3 regions of the Bradyrhizobium paxllaeri genome follow, and region 2 is predicted to be linked to each of the others. Evidence: riboswitches for the same ligand, from Rfam matches in the RefSeq annotation. Region 2 holds a riboswitch; each other region holds the start of a gene.

Region 1 (2,258 bases), 2.7 Mb from region 2:
CGAAGGCCTTCGCGAGCGGATCTGGTGGGGCGCCGGCTCGAATGCCACGGCAATTTGGGCGGCAAAGCTCGGCATGAATTTGCAGAGTTCGACACTCAAGAGCGACGAGACCGGAGAAGCCTTCCACATCCAGCAGGCCGCTCAGATTCGGGCCTACCGTGCGGCCTGGAAAGAGGCCGGCCATGCACGGGAGCCGCGGATCTCGGTCAGCCGCAGCATCATCGCGCTCGTGAACGACCGCGATCGCGCGTATTTCGGTCGCGGCGGCGAAGGTGAAGACCAAGTCGGTTTCATCGACGAAAGGACGCGGGCCATTTTCGGGCGCAGTTACGCTGCCGAGCCGGATGCGCTGATCGAGCAACTAAAAACGGACGAGGCGATTGCCGAAGCCGATACCCTCCTCCTGACCGTTCCCAATCAACTCGGGGTCGCGTACAACGCCCATGTCATCGAGGCAATTCTCACTCACGTCGCACCCGCCTTGGGATGGCGTTGAGCCGCTCTCTTATAGAGTAAGCGCCACGCGGATTTTGCAGCCGTGGGGAGGCGCGCGATTGACAGCCCTTTCCAGATGAAATTATGGTGATTGCGACGGTTCTCCTTCGGGAGATCAAAAGGGAATACGGTGCGGGGTCTCCCCAACGCCGTGGCTGCCCCCGCAACTGTAAGCGGTGAGCCTTCGCCAAATGCCACTGGGCCTGCAGGCCTGGGAAGGCGGCGATGGGTAACGACCCGCGAGCCAGGAGACCTGCCGTTAGTCGTGGTCACACGCGAGCACATTGGGCGGGGTGTTCTGGTGGGTGTTGAGCCGTCGTCTCCTCGAGGCAGCGGCCAAACTGGTTCGCGGTGACGTGCCACGTTATCGCGAGCCATACTGATGAATTCCCATGCTATCTTCGCGCCGCGGCACCGCCGCGCGCTTCTCGGTTCGATTACATTCTCCTGCCTGCTTTTTCCCGCCGATGGCTGGGCCCAATCCGGAAGGCCGACCCAAACGCTCGACCCCGTGGTCGTGCAGCCCTCGGCAACGCCGCCGAATGCCCGCAGCGTCCGACGCGGCAATGCCAACCACGCCGCGCGTCTTCGCCAGCAACGCAGCGTGGCCGCCAACACCGGTACACCGGTCGCCACACCGACAGGTCCGGCCTTCGCCGCACCGACGCTCAACCTCACCGGCACCAGCACGGCTGGCAGCCGGCTCGGCCTGACGCGGCTGCAGACACCAGCCAGCGTGGAGGTGATCTCGTCCGAAACCATCGCCGAGCGCGGCCAGCAGAATATCCTCGACGCGGTGACGCAAAACGCCACCGGTTTCACCGCGAGCCCGGCGCCCGGCAATGGCGGCGTCTCGTTCAATACCCGCGGCTTCACCGGCCTCGGGTCTGTGATGACGCTGTATGACGGCACCCAGCTTTATATCGGCGCCGGCACGGTGACGTTTCCGTTCGACACCTGGTCGACCGAACGCATCGAGGTGCTGCGCGGCCCTGCGTCGGTGATGTATGGCGCAGGCGCGGTCGGCGGCGCCATCAATGTGGTTTCGAAACTGCCATTGTGGGTCCCTCGCAACCAGGCCGAGGTCTCGCTGGACAGCAACCTGACGCGGCGAATTGCCGTGGATAGCGGCGGTCCGGTCAGCAAGGACGTCGCCTATCGGATCACCGCCTCCGGCAACATGTCGGACGGCTGGGTCGATCGTGACAACACCTCGAATGTCGCACTTCACGCCGTGGTCCAGATCAAGCAGAACGAAGACGTCACCTGGACGCTGTCTACCGACTATGGTGATCGCAATCCGTCGCGTTACTTCAGCACGCCCCTGATCAACGGCAAGCTCGATGAGCAGCTACGTTTCAAGAATTACAACGTCAGCGACAGCCACATCCGCTACCAGGATAGCTGGAACCAGGTGAAGACCGAATGGCAGGTCGCTGATGGCATCTCGATCCAGAACACACTCTACTATCTGAACTCCAAGCGACACTGGAAGGACGTCGAAAGTTACGCCTACAATCCCGCCACCGGCCTGATCAATCGAAGCAGTTACATCGAGATTTTTCACGATCAGCAGCAGGTCGGCAATCGCATGGATGCGAAATTCCGCGGACATGTCCTTGGCATGGTCAATGAGTTCCTTGCAGGCTTTGACGTCAACAGCATCAATTTTACCCATACCAACAATTCGCCTTATGGCGGCGCGTCATCCGTCAACCCGCACAACTTCGTTCCAGGCGTATTCAACAGCCCGAACCCCACGG
Region 2 (2,258 bases):
TGTGTAGCAGCGTCGCTCCCCCCCAGACTGACTTCCGCCCGGCCGCCGAAAAGGGGGCCGGGCATTTTTTTTGGCGAGCAGGAGCGCCAGCTTGCAGATCTTGCATTTGATCTCACTCACGCCCATGAATTCAGGGGTCGGCGCCGCGTCCTCGCACCAATCCATCGATAGGTCCCAGAACGGCCCATCGGATTAGTTGATGTCTGTCAGCGGCCTATTATTCCGCAACGATAGTGGGCCGGCAGAAAAGCTTTTTTCCTAAGGACAGGCATGGCATTTACCACGTTGCGCTTCGGCCAATCGCCAGGTTCGCATCAAATGCATCGCGGTCAGCATCCTGATTTGTTGACCTACGAGTTGACACGCGATGAAGGCTCTGGATGGAAAGTTGAAACCTGGGCGCTATCGTGGAGTGGTAAATTCCTTCGCCGATCGCCGATATTCCCAGTTGGCGCGACACAATTCACCAAAATGTCCGGTCAGCAGCGGGCGCTCGCCGGTGTCCCACGCACCTTTGATGAATTGCATCATGGCGCAGGGAAAGCCATGCGCAACGCACCGCATGATCATGCCGAGAGCCGAGGAGGATTTCCCTTTGCTCGCGCAGGTATGGACGATGATGAGTCCCTTCTCACCGCTCTTGGCGGCTATCATCCGGTCGCGCGCTGCTTTTTTTCTTCGCCATTTGGCCGCATGGCGGGCGTCCAGCGAGGCTTCAGAGGTCACAGTTTCGTCCTCAGCGGCATCAGGTTCGGAAGTCATGAGCACGCTCCTATGGCTTGACAAGCTGCACGCTTGGGCAAATGGTGGGGTGGCGTTGGTTCCTGTCCTAGGACAGGCGAAGAGGGAATGCGATAGGGCTCTAGCCGCAAAGCTTGGACCTGAAGCGCAGCCGCCCCCGCGACCGTGACCGGAGAGATCTCTAGGAGCCACTGACCCGTCAAGGGTTGGGAAGGTGGAGATCGAAGGGAAAACCTGCTCCGCAAGCCGGGAGACCTGCCAGCGCAGAGACTTGGGACCGGCGGACGGGGTGCTCCGCGACGGCAACGAACCGTAGTGTCTCCGGTTCGTGCGCCTCATCGCCTCCGCCAAAAATCGAGGAGGGCGATGACCGTCACGCTTCATGTCTGCATCACCTGCCGTGCCGACCAACCCGTAAGAGAAGGCAAAATCACGCCAGGCGCGCGTCTGCACAGCGCCATTCTCGCCGGCGTGCCGGAAGACGTCCACGTGGTTCCGGTCGAATGCCTGTCTGCTTGTAGCCAGGGTTGCTCGGTCGCGCTCAGCGCGCCTGGACAGTGGTCTTACGTCTGCGGCCGCCTGTCCGACATAAACGCGCCGGACGTGATCGCCGGTGCTGCGGCCTATGCGGCGGCGGCCGACGGCGTCGTGCCGTGGCGCAGCCGGCCGGAGATCTTCCGCAAACAATCGCTTGCCCGCATTTTCACCGATTACCATGAAACGGATCTGCTGCTCGCCGCAGACTATGCCGTGCATGAGGCGGGCCTTGCGGCCGCGGCGGCGCGCCTCGGCGCGGCCACACCATCGCTCTACCACCTACGCGACACATCCCGATCAGCCGCGTGCTCGCTCGTTGACCGAGGAAATTTCGCGCGTTGTGCGTGCGCGTGCGGCCAACCGAAATGGATGTCCGGCATGATGCGCCACGGCTTTCAGGGCGCGGCGGAAATCGCTGCCACGCTAGAGCATATGGCCAGCTTTGCACATCTTGCCGATGCGGTGCCCACGCATCTCTTCGATCTCTATTACGACGCGATGCTTGGCAGCGACAACGTGCGCACTTTCATGGCGCGCGAGAATCCGGCGGCGCTTGCGGCGATCGAGACTTGCTTCACCCGTTTGAATCAAGCTTCGCCCTGGAGGACACGGCGCAATTCGATTGCGGCCGCGCTGCGGGAGGCTTCATGAGCGCTGTTGCGATCAAGGGCTGGTGCCCCAGCGCCTTACGGCCGATGCGGTCGGGAGATGGGCTCGTGGTTCGCATCCGGCCGCACGGTGGCCGGCTGGCTCCGAAGCAGGCAGCGGGAATTGCGGCGCTGTCCAAGCGCTACGGCAACGGCCTGATCGATCTGACCAGCCGGGGCAACCTGCAAATCAGGGGTGTCAGTGATCAAGGTCATCGGCCCTTGATCGAGGAACTCTCACGGCTGCACTTGCTCGATCCCGATGCGGAGTCGGAAGCGCGGCGCAACATCCTTGTCACGCCCTTCTGGAGCGCCAGTGACGATACCTGTTTT
Region 3 (2,258 bases), 2.7 Mb from region 2:
CTAGAAACGCCTATTACCTGGGAGAACCGACATGCAACAGACTCGTACCGCCGCCAGCTTGCCGATCCCCAGTCATGACCTGAGCGTGGTCTACCAGGCTGCTCTTGCCATGGCTCTCGGTCTCTTCATCGTCGGCTTCGTCGGTTTTTCCCATATCGATGCCGTCCACAACGCCGCGCATGACGTCCGTCATTCGAATGCGTTTCCCTGCCACTGATCTGCGATGTCGGTTTTTCGTTCGATTGTCTTTTCCGCGGTCTTGAGCGGACTGATCGGCGGTGCCGCGGTCACGGTCCTGCAATACTTCAGCACCGTCCCGCTGATCCTCAAAGCCGAAACCTACGAACACCAGGCGCCGGAAGCCGGTGCCAAGCCGACGGACGAATCGGCCAAGGGGCACGCGCCCCACGACCACGCTTCTCACGAACATGAGCCGACCGCCTGGAAACCAGCGGAAGGATTGCAGCGCAACAGCCTGACCGCTGCCGCCAATATTCTCACGGCAATTGGATTTTCGCTTCTACTGGCGGGCTTCTATGCTTTGCGCGGCGGCGTAGACCGGCACGAAGCATTGCTGTGGGGCCTGAGCGGCTTTGTGGTCTTCACCGCCGCGCCGGGGCTTGGATTGCCGCCCGAACTCCCGGGCGCACCGGTCGCCGCGCTCGGCGCACGTCAGCTTTGGTGGACCATGACCGCGCTGGCAACCGCAGCCGGCATGGGTCTCATTTTCCTGCATCGCGCCGCCTGGGCCACCGTACTGGGATTTGGCCTGGTCGTCCTGCCGCACCTCGTCGGCGCGCCACAGCACCCCGGCGCGCATAGCGACGTTCCCGATGAACTCTCGCACCAGTTCGTGGTTGCCGTGACCATGACGAGCCTGCTGTTCTGGGCGTTGCTTGGTTGCCTCACCGGTGTTTTTTTTCAGAGGTTCTCCGCACGATCATCCGGAGCCTTGTCGTAAGCGACGCCAATACTTGCGTCGGATATCGCCCTGTGCTTCGTTCCATCTGTCATCGGTGCCTTCGCGTAGAAGGTGAAACGGGAATGCGGTGCGGGGAAACGCCCCCAATGCCGCAGCTGCCCCCGCAACTGTAAGCGGCCATTCTCGGTCCAACATGCCACTGAACCTGCATTGGTTCGGGAAGGCGGACCGGGAGACGACCGCGAGCCAGGAGACCGGCCGATGACCAAGCTCAACTCGTTCGACGGTGGGTCGAAGGAAAGGTGGTCATGTGGTTTTCTAGGTTTGCCGCGGGCTTCGCGGCGTTATTTGGCCTGTTTGGCCTTCCCGTAGAGGCGATCGCCCAGTCGGGTCCGCAGAAACTTCCAGAGGTCGTTGTCGAACCCAAGCCGTCGGCCAGGCCGACCAGGCCCGCTCGCCGAACGGACAATGCCGCGCGCACGAGACAGGCGGTGCCGGCAAGGCCCGATTCCGCGCCCCCGCAGCCGTCCGAATTGGTGATCACGCCAGACCGAACGCCGGAGCCGCTCAGCCGCACAGGAAGCGCCGTTAGCGTCGTCAACAAGGAGACGATCGCAACTGCCAATCCGGGGTCCCTGGTCGACGCCTTGCGAACTGTTCCGGGCCTCGACATCACCGAAAGCGGCGGCCCCGGCGCGACGACGAACATCCGGATGCGCGGCGCCAACACCGGTCAGACTCTGGTGATGATAGATGGCATTCGGGTCAACGATCCAACCGCGGCCAGCGGCGATTTCGACTTCGCGATGCTGACGCCGAGCTCGATCGAGCGAATCGAGGTGTTGAAGGGGCCGCAAAGCGCGCTCTACGGCTCGGACGCGATCGGCGGTGTCGTCAACATCATCACCAGGAAAGGCGGCGGCCCCGCCCAATTCAACGTCCGCACCGAGGGCGGAAGCTATGGCACCGCCGCCAGCAGCGGATCGGTGACCGGCTCCGCCGGTCCGTGGTCATACGCTGTTGCCGGAGGCGGACAACACAGCAACGGCTTCTCGCGTTTTGGTTATCGCATCCCCTCACTCGAAGCCAAGTATGGCCCGCTCGAGCGCGACGGATTCGATCGCGTCGGCGGTTCAGCGCGCATCGGCTATGATGCCGGAGAAGGTGTGCGGCTGGAATCCGGAATTCTCTCCTCGTTCACGCGATCGGCCTATGACGCGGCGACCGGCGCATTTCCGGATACGCCTTCGAGTGCCACTCGTCTGCTCCAGCAGGTCTGGGGACGCGCCTCGTTCGATACGCTCGACGGAATCCTGACCCATAGCTTCAACGTGTT

What was found. A riboswitch is a leader RNA that binds a small molecule or an ion and turns the genes downstream of it on or off. The one in region 2 is predicted to bind cobalamin.
Region 1: another riboswitch for cobalamin. It lies ahead of LMTR21_RS13405 (TonB-dependent receptor); the one in region 2 lies ahead of LMTR21_RS41190 (DUF1636 family protein).
Region 3: another riboswitch for cobalamin. It lies ahead of LMTR21_RS13380 (TonB-dependent receptor plug domain-containing protein); the one in region 2 lies ahead of LMTR21_RS41190 (DUF1636 family protein).

What each region holds. Positions count from the first base shown of each region.
Region 1 is NZ_CP042968.1:2,857,915-2,860,172, reverse strand. It holds gene LMTR21_RS13410 (LLM class flavin-dependent oxidoreductase) at 1-496, shown strand, start outside; cobalamin riboswitch at 576-770, shown strand; gene LMTR21_RS13405 (TonB-dependent receptor) at 878-2,258, shown strand, end outside.
Region 2 is NZ_CP042968.1:5,531,008-5,533,265, reverse strand. It holds partial or broken gene LMTR21_RS26385 (cob(I)yrinic acid a,c-diamide adenosyltransferase) at 454-762, opposite strand; cobalamin riboswitch at 802-1,018, shown strand; partial or broken gene LMTR21_RS41190 (DUF1636 family protein) at 1,108-1,443, shown strand; gene LMTR21_RS41185 (cobaltochelatase subunit CobN) at 1,492-1,929, shown strand; gene cobG (precorrin-3B synthase) at 1,926-2,258, shown strand, end outside.
Region 3 is NZ_CP042968.1:2,852,975-2,855,232, reverse strand. It holds gene LMTR21_RS13390 (CbtB domain-containing protein) at 32-217, shown strand; gene LMTR21_RS13385 (CbtA family protein) at 224-961, shown strand; cobalamin riboswitch at 998-1,199, shown strand; gene LMTR21_RS13380 (TonB-dependent receptor plug domain-containing protein) at 1,231-2,258, shown strand, end outside.